Regions from separate parts of the Shewanella sp. SP1S1-7 genome, predicted to be linked through region 2. Evidence: predicted binding sites of a transcription regulator. Region 2 holds the regulator's gene; each other region holds the start of a gene.

Region 1 (4,273 bases), on a different contig from region 2:
GCCAAGCACTGCAGGCATCGGGACTCGTTGGTCGCAAGGTGTTGATCCCAACTGATACTGGCAATATTTCAGCTGAAAGCCCAACGATGAAAGGTGTGGTCAGTACCCCTAATAAAATTCCAGAGATTACTGTGCGTGTTGAAGATGAGAAGGGCCAAGTTGTGACCACCTTTAAAGTCGATGGCAGTGACGGTGGTAACGTCGATGTGAACTGGGATGGTTTAGATAAAGATGGAAAACCTGTGACCGCAGGCAACTATACGATTAAGGCGAGTGGGTTAGTGGATGGAAAATCCCAAGAACTGCCTGTTTCAACTTATGCCCATGTGACCAGTGTCTCTCTTGGTACGGCCAGTACTGGCGCCATTCTCAACTTGAGAGGCGGTATGGGGATCAAGTTAACCGATGTGTTAGCTGTGTCTGAAACTTAAATTTATACAAGATAATTTTTTAGAATCCGAATTGGGCGTTAGTTGTCCGCAATTGAATAGAGTCAAAAGTAGAGGTGAATTATGTCGTTTAACATTGCATTGAGTGGCATTTCTGCCGCACAGAAAGATTTAAACACCACGGCGAACAACATTGCGAATGCGAATACCATTGGCTTTAAAGAGTCGCGTGCTGAATTTGCGGATGTTTACGCTAATTCTATCTTTTCAAATTCTAAAACTGCTGTCGGTGGTGGTGTTGCAACGAGTCAAGTCGCCCAGCAATTCCATCAAGGCAGCTTACAGTTGACAAGTAATTCACTCGATATGGCAATTAAAGGTGGTGGTTTTTTTGTCACTGCTTCTGAAATAGGCAGTCTTGACCATTCATTTACTCGAGCAGGGGCATTTAAAGTCGATTCAAATAACTACATGGTTGATTCTGCTGGTAATTTTTTGCAGACATTTCCTGTGGATAAAGATGGTAATTCGACATCGGTAAGTTTGACTACAGCGAAACCAGTGCAGATCCCTGATACTGCAGGTAGCCCAGTAAAAACTGAAAATGTCAGTTTACAAATGAATCTAAATGCTAAGGAAAGTACCCTTGACCCTGCTGCATTCGATCCTCTAGACCCTAAGACATACAATAACGTTACCTCAATGACTATGTATGACTCACTCGGTGAGCCACATATCATGACAACCTATTTTGTTAAGCCTAATGATGCCTCTTATAATGGAGAGAGCAATTGGGTGGCTTATTACGCTATTGATGGTAAACAAGTCGATCTAGCTGGTGCTGCTGGTACTTATCAAACGGATACTACGGGCGATGGTAACCCTGACTCAACCGGTACAGCGCAAACAACTAGCGGTTGGAAGGGCTCTGTACTTAAGTTCAATTCTGTTGGTGTCTATACCGGTAGTGATCCAGCGGTCGTTAAGACTGAGACTTTAGGTGTGGGTGGTGCAGGCGTTTTAGGTGCTGGAGCGGATGGAACTCAAGACTTAACAATTAAGTTTAATGCGCCAACGCAATATGCTGCTCCTTTTGCGGCAACAGAGTTAACACAAGACGGTACTACTGTTGGTCGTTTAACTAACGTTGAAATTGGTGCTGATGGTTTAATTACTGCAAGTTACTCGAACGGTTCAACTGTGCCTTTAGCACGAGTTGCCTTGGTTCGATTTGCTAACGAACAAGGTTTAACACAAGTAGGTAATACGTCGTGGAAAGCCAGCTTGAATTCTGGTCCAGCCCTTGCTGGTGAGGCAAACAGTGGTACTTTTGGTAGCATAAGTTCATCGGCGTTAGAGCAATCGAATATCGATTTGACCACTGAACTGGTCGATTTGATTTCGGCGCAGCGTAACTTCCAAGCGAACTCTCGTACCCTTGAAGTGAACAACACACTGCAACAAACCGTATTACAAATCCGCTAATCATTACATTGTTTGACTAAGTGTTGCCGCCAGTGGCAACACTTAGCCTTTATCCTGCTATCAATTCACTTCATTTCCTTATTCTTCAATTCTATCAGTAAATTAAACGTCAACTTTATTGGCACGATGCTTGCTTTGCTATTGTCATGTAGAAAATTTGACGGAGCAGTCTGTGGACAAATTCCTTTATGTCGCCATGAGTGGCGCCAAGCAAAATATGAATGAGCTGGCGCTCCGTGCGAACAACTTAGCTAACGCGAATACCGACGGTTTTAAATCCGATATGGCGCAAGCTCGCTCTATGCAGGCCTTCGGTGAAGGATTGCCTACAAGGGTATTTGCGATGACAGAATCTCCGTCAGCAAATTTTCGCTCAGGTCCAATAAAAACGACCGGACGAGATCTCGATGTTGCCATTAAAGGCGACGGCTGGTTTGCCGTGCAGGCAAAAGATGGCAGTGAAGCCTATACCCGCGCTGGCAGTTTAAGTTTTGACTCTACGGGTTTATTACACAATGACAGGGGAAATCCTGTTATGGGAGATGCGGGCCCCATAGTGTTACCGCTTCCTATCGAGAAAGTTTCAATTTCTCAGGATGGCATTATTTCTGTGCGACCTCAGGGCGCTACCGCTGAAGTGGTGGAAGAGGTTGGTCGCTTGAAACTCGTTAATCCGGGTAATGCCGAGATGATGCGGGGTGAGGACGGACTGTTCCGGCTCGTGTCGGGCAATATCGCACCAGCCGATCCTAGCGTAGGGGTTGAAAGTGGCGCAGTGGAAGGCAGTAACGTAAATCCTGTCGATGAAATGGTGTCTTTGATTGACCTTCAGCGTCAGTTTGAATTGCAAGTCAAGATGATGAAAACCGCGGAAGAAAATGATCGCGCTTCATCTTCATTAATGCGTATTAGTTAGGAGATAGATTATGCATCCGGCGTTATGGATTAGTAAAACTGGCTTAGACGCACAGCAAACTGACATTGCGGTGATCTCGAACAACGTGGCGAACGCCAGCACTGTGGGTTACAAGAAAAGCCGCGCAGTATTTGAAGATTTGCTTTACCAAACAGTTAACCAAGCGGGCGGTGTCAGTTCTTCTAACACTAAGTTGCCTAATGGATTAAACATAGGTGCGGGTACCAAAGTCGTTGCCACACAGAAAATGTTTACCCAAGGCAACATGTTGACCACGGATAACTCATTGGATCTGATGATTGAAGGCCCAGGCTTTTTTGAAATCCAGCTCCCTGATGGTACTGCAGCCTATACCCGAAATGGTCAGTTTACCTTAGACGATACGGGCCAGATTGTGACGCCAGGTTCTGGCTACGTGCTGCAACCCGCGATCACGATTCCTGACAATGCGACTAGTATTACCGTTTCCGCTGAGGGTGAAGTTTCAGTGAAAACCCCTGGTACTGCAGATAACCAAGTTGTGGGTCAGTTGACAATGACGGATTTTATTAATCCATCGGGTCTGGATCCTATGGGACAAAACCTATACACGGAAACTGGTGCGAGTGGCACGCCAATTCAAGGTACCGCTTCGTTAGATGGCATGGGAGCGATTCGCCAAGGCGCCTTAGAAACCTCTAACGTTAACGTTACCGAAGAACTTGTGAACCTTATCGAAAGTCAGCGCATTTACGAGATGAACTCTAAAGTGATTTCAGCGGTAGATCAAATGCTGTCTTATGTGACTCAGAATTTATAGAGGCAAACATCATGGCTAGATATCTTGTGTTGGCCGTCGCGTTATTGCTTGCAGCTTGTAGCTCGACGCAAAAGAAACCCCTTGCGGATGATCCCTTTTATGCGCCGGTATACCCAGAGGCACCGCCGACAAAAATTGCCGCGACTGGTTCTATTTATCAAGACAGTCAAGCATCTAGCTTGTATTCGGATATACGTGCTCACAAAGTTGGCGACATTATCACTATCGTTTTGAAAGAGTCGACTCAAGCTAAGAAGAGTGCAGGCAATCAGATCAAAAAAGGCTCTGATATGAGCTTAGATCCTATCTTCGCCGGTGGTAGTAATATCTCCGTTGGTGGAGTACCAATTGATTTACGTTATAAAGATAGCATGAACACTAAACGTGAATCGGATGCGGATCAGAGTAATAGTTTAGATGGCAGCATTTCGGCAAACGTGATGCAAGTGCTGAACAACGGCAGCTTAGTGATCCGCGGTGAAAAATGGATCTCAATTAACAATGGTGATGAGTTTATTCGCGTCACTGGTCTGGTTCGCTCGCAGGACATTAAACCCGATAACACTATCGATTCAACGCGAATGGCCAATGCCCGTATTCAATACAGTGGCACAGGTACTTTCGCAGATGCTCAAAAAGTGGGTTGGTTAAGCCAGTTCTTTATGAGCGACTGGTGGCCCTTCT
Region 2 (4,273 bases):
GCCATTAGCGCAGAAGAACCGATCCAGACCTTGTCCACCAGTTATCTGGAACTCGATCTCAATACTATGATAATGACCTCTGAACGTACCATTTACGTCACAGGGAAAGATTTTAATATTCAAGGCCAAGGCCTTTATGCCGACCTCAACGCGCAAGAAGTGAAATTGACCAGTCAGGTAGTAGGAACATATGAAGCAAAATAACGTATTACTTGCCAGCCTAATGCTAATAATGAGCATGAGCGCCTTTGCTAAAGTCGACGACCTAAAGCAGGAAGTTAAAATCAAAGCAGTGAGCCAAACGGCAGATATCAAGAACAACCAGATCATCTTCTTTGGTCCGGTGGAAGTTACCCAAGGCTCGATAAAAATCCAAGCAAATGAACTGCGTGCATTTTCTGCCGAAGGTGAAAATAGCAAAATTTTAGTGGCCACTGGTAACCCAGCAACTTACAGCCAAGTGTTAGACGATGGCCGTCCAGCCTCGGCGAGCGCGAAAGAAATTCGTTACGATATGGCAAGCCGTACCCTGACACTGAAAGGCCAAGCTTCGTTAGATCAAGCAGGTAGCCAAGTGACGGGTAATGTGATCCGCTATAACATCATCCAGCAAAAATTGATTGCAGAAAGCACTGGTAATGGTGACGATCGCGTGATCACTATTATTCAGCCTGAAAGCTATCAAGATGATGCCAAACCAGACGCGCCAGCGGATAGACCTGTGAAAAAGCAGGACTCTAAATGACCCAAATCACCCTAAGAGCACAAAATCTGGCAAAGAGTTATAAGAGTCGCCAAGTGGTTAAAGACGTCAGTCTGACGGTCAAAACCGGTCAAGTCGTTGGCCTACTCGGCCCGAACGGCGCGGGTAAAACTACCACCTTTTACATGGTCGTCGGTCTGGTTAAAAGCGATAAAGGCCACATCTTTATCGACGATGATGATTTAACCGCAGATCCTATGCACCTGCGCGCCCGCAAAGGCATAGGTTACTTGCCGCAGGAAGCCAGTATCTTCCGTAAGCTGACCGTCCATGACAACATCATGGCCGTACTGCAAACGCGCAAAGAATTGAAGAAAGAGCAAAGGGAAGAACAACTCGAGCATCTGCTCGAAGAATTCCACATCACCCACATCCGTGACAGCCAAGGCATGTCATTGTCGGGGGGCGAACGTCGCCGTGTCGAAATTGCACGGGCGTTAGCAGCAAATCCTAAGTTCATTTTGCTCGATGAACCCTTTGCTGGTGTCGATCCGATTTCGGTTATCGACATTAAAAAGATTATCGAACAGCTCAAAAGTCGTGGCCTTGGCGTGTTGATCACAGACCACAATGTCCGTGAGACATTAGATGTGTGTGAACATGCCTATATCGTGAGTCACGGAAACTTGATTGCCGAAGGAACACCCGCAGAGATCTTAGACAATCAGCAAGTTAGGGCTGTGTACTTAGGTGAACAATTCAGGCTATAGTTAATCAAGCGGAGCCAATGCAGGCAATTTATGCCACCATTGGACTCCACTCAAGATGATAACAAGCGACCTCATCCAACAATAATAACGTAGGGATCAGCGGTAACATGAAAGCGTCACTCCAGCTCAAACTGGGTCAACAGTTAACCATGACGCCACAATTACAACAGGCCATCCGTCTGTTGCAACTGTCGTCATTAGAACTGCAGCAAGAGATCCAGCAAGCCTTAGATTCTAATCCCCTTCTCGAGCTGGAAGAGGATCAATTCGACGCCACTAAAGACCCTGTAAACCAAACGCTATCCGATACGGATTTCAGTGAATCTAGCACCCTACCGCCAGAAAAAGACAGCTCCACCATAGACACGGCAGAGTCCTTAACCAAAGAATCCATGCCCGACGAACTCCCCATGGACACCACCTGGGATGAAGTGTTCACCGCCTCTCCCAATTCTGGCCCCGGCGGCAGTCGTGAAGACGATATGCCCTTCCAAGGTGAGACCAGTGAAGGCTTGTATGAACACTTAGAATGGCAAAAAAACCTCACACCGTTTTCTGAAACCGATTTAGCCATTGCCACCGCCATTATTGATGCCATCGACGATCAAGGCTATCTCACCCAAAGCACTGACGAAATCCTCGAAGCCATGGGCAATTCTGAGGTTGAGCTCGACGAAGTCGAAGCCGTACTAAAGCGCATTCAACATTTTGATCCCATTGGTGTTGCCGCCCGCGATTTAAGCGAGTGCCTGTTGATCCAACTGTCGCATTTCGCCGCTGACACGCCCAACCTAGAAAACGCCCGCATGCTGATCAAAGATCATTTAGATCTGATCGCAGCCCGCGATTTTAGATTGTTGATGCGTAAGACTAAATTAAAAGAGGATGAGTTAAGAGACGGCATAGCGCTTATCCAAACCCTCAATCCTCGCCCAGGTTTATTGATTACGCCCAACGATGACGAATACGTCATCCCAGATGTGTCAGTGTCGAAGAAAAATGGCCGCTGGGTGGTTGAGCTGAATCCTGACTGCATGCCAAAAATCAATGTAAACCAACATTATGCCTCGATGGCGCGCAGCACTAAAAGCCAAGCCGATAGCCAATTTATTCGTGGTCATCTGCAAGAGGCTAAATGGTTTATCAAGAGTTTAGAGAGCCGTAATGATACCCTGTTGAAGGTGGCGAACTGTATCGTCCAATATCAGCAAGGTTTCTTTGAATACGGTGAAGAAGCCATGAAACCTATGGTGCTGAACGATATTGCCGAAGCGGTAGAAATGCATGAGTCGACCATCTCAAGGGTGACGACACAGAAATACATGCATACCCCTAAGGGACTTTTTGAACTAAAATACTTCTTCTCTAGCCACGTCGGAACTGACGATGGTGGGGAGTGCTCATCCACAGCAATCAGAGCCTTCATTAAGAAACTGGTTGCAGCGGAAAACCAGAAAAAACCATTAAGCGACAGTAAGATGGCACAGCTTCTGGCAGAACAAGGGATCAACGTAGCCCGCAGAACCATTGCGAAGTACCGAGAGGCTATGCTCATTCCGCCTTCTAATCAGCGTAAAAGTTTATAACCTACAGTGGATATCGGAGGACGTTTCTATGCAAATAAACCTGAGTGGACACCATGTCGAAATTACCGAATCGTTACGCGCATATGTAGAAGAAAAGTTTTCAAAACTTGAACGCCATTTCGAACAGATCAATAATGTGCACGTTGTGCTCAATGTCGAGAAAATGCAACAGATTGCCGAAGCGAGAATAAATCTTATCGGTGGTGAAGTTTTTGCTACTTCAGAGCATGCTGACATGTATGCCGCTATAGACGCCCTGATTGACAAGCTTGATCGTCAGGTTATTAAACACAAAGAGAAGTTAACAAAACACTAATAATGGAACTTTGTACCATACTGCGGCCGGAGTGCACTACCTGCGCCACTCCGGGCAGCAAGAAAAAGGTACTGGAACTCATCAGCGACTTAGTCGCTGCCCAGTACCCGACCCTCTCATCTCAAGAGATATTCGAAAGCCTAGTGGCGCGCGAAAAGATGGGGAGCACAGGTATAGGTAACGGCATCGCCATTCCACATGGTCGACTAGCCGATATAGATCAGCCCATTGCCATACTCATTAAGTGTGAAGAGCCGATAGCATTCGATGCTATCGATAAGCAACCTGTTGATATTTTATTTGCACTACTGGTGCCTGCAGACCAATGTCAGCAGCACTTAAGTACCTTGTCTTGCATGGCCGAAAAGCTGAGCGACAAGCAAATATTAAAGCAATTACGCAAGACGCATGATGAAACGGAACTCTATCAGGTAATCACTGGATGAAACTGGTCATAGTGTCGGGCCGCTCAGGCTCAGGCAAATCTGTCGCCCTAAGGGTACTCGAAGATCTCGGCTATTATTGTGTCGATAACCTTCCCTTGCCCTTAATCGGCACTTTGCTTGAGCAACTCAAAGGCAGTAACGATCTCGTCGCCATCAGTGTCGACGTGCGTAACATGCCTGAGCAGGACAAGGTCTTAGTGAAGCAACTGGCGAGCCTGCCTCCTGATACTGAGTTAACCAGCTTCTTCCTCAATTCCAGCGATAAAATTCTGCTCAAGCGTTACAGCGAGACCCGCCGTTTGCACCCTTTGTCGAAGAGCCAAGTCTCTTTGCAAGAAGCGATAAAACTGGAAGGGAAGCTGCTCGAGCCTATGTCAAAACTGGTCGATCATTACATAGATACGTCGAACCTGAATATCTATGATTTAAGCGACCAAGTCAGACAAATTCTG
Region 3 (4,273 bases), on a different contig from region 2:
TCTGGCGCGTTAGCAAGTGCTAACACATCGGGGAAACGCGCCATAAATTTAAGGTAATAGGGAATAACAGTCGCAACCTGAGTTTGTTGCAGCATGATTTCAGAAACCCATACGCTATATGGGGTTTTATCTTGCTGCCAAGGGAGGGTTTTACGACCGTGATTGTCGTACCAAGAGACGATACGTGTGGCGAAGGAGGCTGTAGATTTCATCGGCGCAGTGTAGCGGCAGTTATCTTCTTAGACAAGCTCAAAGACAGGTGGATAAGTGCTAAAAAGCCGAAAATCACTGCTAAATTCGCACTCTCAAATAATCTTGGTATACTTTCGCCCCATTAGTGCTTGCACTGTATGTTGAACTTTGGATAATGCCCTTCTTTTATGATGGTGCTGTCCACTAGACGAGGCAAAAATGAGCGAAGTCACTACCGCTGAATTTAATGAAGAAGGCAAGTATCTGCGTAAGATCAGAAGCTTTGTCTTAAGAGAAGGTCGCTTAACTAAAGGCCAAGCCCAAGCTATTGAAAGCCAGTGGCCAACAATGGGCTTAGATTACAGCCCAACGCCATTGGTTCTGAGTGACGTTTTTGGCCGTGAAGCTGATACTGTGCTGGAAATTGGCTTTGGCATGGGCGCCTCTTTAGTGCAAATGGCTAAAGACGCACCAGAGCAAAATTTTATTGGTATTGAAGTGCATAAACCGGGTGTTGGTTCTTGCTTAAGCGATGCCGCCATTGCAGGTGTGACTAATTTACGTGTGTATCATCATGATGCCATGGAAGTATTAGAACATGCGATTGCCGACGGTTCATTAGCCCGAGTGCAATTGTTTTTTCCCGATCCTTGGCATAAGAAACGTCACCATAAACGTCGTATCGTACAAGCTGAATTTGCTGAACTGATCCGCCGCAAGCTAAAAATTGGCGGCGTGTTCCATATGGCAACCGATTGGGAAGAATACAGCGAGCACATGTTGGAAGTGATGCAAGCGGCTCCTGGTTATCAAAACCAGTCGAGTGACGGCACTGTGGTGCCACGTCCTGATCATCGCCCACTGACAAAGTTTGAAGCCCGCGGCCATAGATTGGGTCACGGTGTATGGGATCTGATGTTTGAGCGTATCGCTTAATCTAGATATTTCAATTGATTAATTAGTTTTTTAACACAACGGGGAAAGTCACTATGGCAACTAATCGTAGCCGTCGTTTACGTAAGAAAATGCGCGTTGATGAATTTCAAGAGTTAGGTTTTGATATGGCTTGGACTTTTGATGCATCAGTATCTGAAGCCGATATCGATGCAACTGTAGATAAATTCATCGATGAAGTGATCGAAACCCGTAAGTTAGGTTTCCATGGCGGCGGTCACATCGAATGGGAAGGCATTATCGCAACCCAAACGATCGGCAAATGTACCGAAGAAGATATTGCTGCAGTTAAGGCATTCTGGGCGAACCAAAAAGTTTCTCAGGTTGAAGTTAGCGAACTGTACGACATTTGGTGGGGTTAATGCCCGAGTTGGCATTACTTGAGGAAGTGGTCGAGAAAGTTCGACCCTTGCTCGGCCAAGGAAAGGTTGCAGATTACATCCCCGCACTGGCCAGCGTTGATGCTGGCAAAATAGGCATTGCCGTTACAACTGTTGATGGTGAAACTTTAGGTGCGGGCGATTACCTTGAGCCGTTTTCGATTCAAAGTATCTCCAAAGTTTTCAGCTTAACCTTAGCGTTAACTTTATATGAAGAAGCCGAAATTTGGAGCCGAGTTGGCAAAGAACCTTCGGGCCATTCATTCAACTCTTTAGTACAAGTCGAGTTAGAACGCGGCAAGCCGCGCAACCCATTTATCAATGCTGGCGCGTTAGTGATTGCTGACTTATTGCAGAGTCGTTTAGGTGCACCTAAACACAGAATGCTCGAGTTAGTCAGGCAACTAAGCCAAAACGATAAAGTGAGTTTCGACAAACAAGTGGCCGACTCAGAATATCAGCACAGTGCGCGCAATGCGGCGATTGCTTATTTGATGAAGTCCTTTGGTAATTTTCAAGGCGATGTCGATACTGTGCTGCGCACGTATTTTCATTATTGCGCTTTAAAGATGAATTGTGCAGACTTGTCTAAGGCCATGTTGTACTTGGCTAATCGCGGCAAAAGCATAACGGGGACTGAGCTTATCTCTCAGGTGCAAACTCGGCAGCTTAATGCCCTGTTGGCGACCTCGGGCCTATACGATGGAGCGGGTGAGTTTGCCTATCGTGTTGGTATGCCAGGTAAAAGTGGCGTCGGTGGTGGCATCATTGCCGTTATTCCCGGGGAACTGTCGATTTGTGTTTGGTCGCCAGAACTCGATGGCAATGGCAATTCACTTGCTGGCACTGCCATGCTTGAGCATTTAAGTCAGCGTCTTGGCCGATCTATTTTCTAGCTTTACCTCTCGTTTTTATTAGCACTATCAGACTAAAAGTTAGCGAATTTCGCTAATGACCTTTTAGTGCTAACTTTCCTAAATTCAACATAATCATATTGTTATAAAGTTGGCACGTCTCCTGCTATAAGCTATTCAGTAGTTAGGTTTATCGAATTATTCAGATTAAAGGACGAACAACATGAAATTAAATAAGCTATTAACTGGATTTGCTTTATCCGGCGTGATTTTAGGGACATCTAGCCTACAGTTGGCGCAAGCGCAAACTGAACCTAAAGTCGATGAGCGCTGTGAAGTCTCTTTAAATTATGACGTTATGGTTGAGCCTAAAAAATTAGTCATGAGCGAGAAGGGCACAGAAAAGTATCGCATCGAAGTCGATAAGTTATTTGTTGAAGGCAAACAAGTAAACTTAACCGATAAGCAAAGAAAGCTAGTGACTCAATACGCCGATGAAGTGTCGACGCAAGTGCCTGAAGTGATTGAAGTTGTGAACGAGGCCGTCGCATTAGCGTCCCAAGCGGTGAGCATGGCGTTAACCCCTTTAATGGGCGATGCGGCCGGTGCTAAATTCGATGAAATGATGGCAGGTGTCCAAAAGCGCGTTGATTCAGTGGCCTACCGTCATGGCGATAGCTTCTATCTCGGTGCAACGGAAGACTCGATGCAGAACACCTTTAATGACGAATTCGAGCAGGAAATGGAGCAAATTGTTCAGAACTCAGTCGGTACTATTATGATGACTATAGGTGGCCAAATCATGTCGGGTGACGGTGATAGTTTTGAAGCCAAGATGGATGCCTTCTCCAAAAAAATGGACAACTTAGGACAAGATATTGAGCAACAAATTGAGAGTCAATCTAAGGGACTGGAAGCTAAAGCTGACCGTTTGTGCGACCGATTTGAAAATCTGTTAGTGCTTGAAAATCAATTACGCCAAGAGGTACCAGAACTCGCGCCTTATGCTTTGACACAAAACTCAACCAAGGAGCTGCGTGAATAGTTCTTATTAATCGTCCTTGCTGATAGTTTTTGTGAATAGCCCTGAGTTTTAACTGCAATAACTTCTATCTCCTTGTGCATGAGTCAAATTTGAATGCTATGCCCCTAGTTAATTTATCGCCTAGGGGCTTTTTTATTGGCTAATTCTTAGTAGCGAAAGCTATAGGGATTAAGTCGATGTGGCGTCTAGGCTTGGCTTGCAGCGATTTAGTTCGGAATGTTACAGTCTAGAGACGAATATTTGGTATACTCTTAAAATATAATTAAAAGCTGGCATATCAGTCAGATATAACACCCTACTTTAGTGGACTTTTTCGGTCTAAATCTCTGCGTTATATCACTTTAATGCGAGATATCAATGCTATGGTTATTTTAAAGCGATGATTACGCTAACCACTGCTACTCACCGAAAGTTAATATCATTGTCGTAAACAGCTTAAGGCGACTTCCATGTTAGAACTGTTAGAACCTATTGCGATTTTTACTCATGTGGCCAGAGCTGGTAGTTTTAGTGCCGCCGCAAGAAGGCTTGGGATCTCTAAGTCTAAGGTCAGTACACAAGTCGCCGATCTTGAACATAGACTTGGTGTTCAATTAATCCAACGTACCACCCGTAGCTTAAGCCTGACTGAAGCAGGGCATTTGCTGTATCTGCAAGGTGAAGAATTGCTGCGTGACGCTGAACAAGCGATAGCCAGCGTGCATAACTTAAATGATGCGACTCGCGGTGTGCTCAAGGTGGGGATTTCCCAGTCCTTTGGGGTGATGCATATCATTCCTGCGCTGCCATCCTTTATGGCAAAACATCCTGAGCTTGAGCTACAAGTGAGCTTACTGGACCATAAAGTA

The links. Region 2 encodes sigma-54, which starts transcription at its own class of promoters, with help from an activator protein. Its sites were predicted from a motif close to GTTGGCACGNNNNTNGNNT; they were not measured.
Region 1: the regulator sigma-54 is predicted to act here: its motif matches at 1,992-2,010, upstream of flgF (flagellar basal-body rod protein FlgF).
Region 3: the regulator sigma-54 is predicted to act here: its motif matches at 2,531-2,549, upstream of Q4Q49_RS02115 (YggN family protein).

What each region holds. Positions count from the first base shown of each region.
Region 1 covers NZ_JAUOEU010000006.1:43,562-47,834, reverse strand. Annotated here, with positions in the region: gene flgD (flagellar hook assembly protein FlgD) at 1-431, shown strand, start outside; gene flgE (flagellar hook protein FlgE) at 513-1,874, shown strand; gene flgF (flagellar basal-body rod protein FlgF) at 2,047-2,790, shown strand; gene flgG (flagellar basal-body rod protein FlgG) at 2,801-3,589, shown strand; gene flgH (flagellar basal body L-ring protein FlgH) at 3,601-4,273, shown strand, end outside.
Region 2 covers NZ_JAUOEU010000010.1:125,852-130,124, forward strand. Annotated here, with positions in the region: gene lptC (LPS export ABC transporter periplasmic protein LptC) at 1-204, shown strand, start outside; gene lptA (lipopolysaccharide transport periplasmic protein LptA) at 191-745, shown strand; gene lptB (LPS export ABC transporter ATP-binding protein) at 742-1,473, shown strand; gene Q4Q49_RS10515 (RNA polymerase factor sigma-54) at 1,581-3,059, shown strand; gene hpf (ribosome hibernation promoting factor) at 3,088-3,375, shown strand; gene ptsN (PTS IIA-like nitrogen regulatory protein PtsN) at 3,378-3,821, shown strand; gene rapZ (RNase adapter RapZ) at 3,818-4,273, shown strand, end outside.
Region 3 covers NZ_JAUOEU010000002.1:80,628-84,900, reverse strand. Annotated here, with positions in the region: gene mutY (A/G-specific adenine glycosylase) at 1-212, opposite strand, end outside; gene trmB (tRNA (guanosine(46)-N7)-methyltransferase TrmB) at 412-1,128, shown strand; gene Q4Q49_RS02125 (YggL family protein) at 1,182-1,508, shown strand; gene glsB (glutaminase B) at 1,508-2,422, shown strand; gene Q4Q49_RS02115 (YggN family protein) at 2,604-3,425, shown strand; gene Q4Q49_RS02110 (LysR family transcriptional regulator) at 3,875-4,273, shown strand, end outside.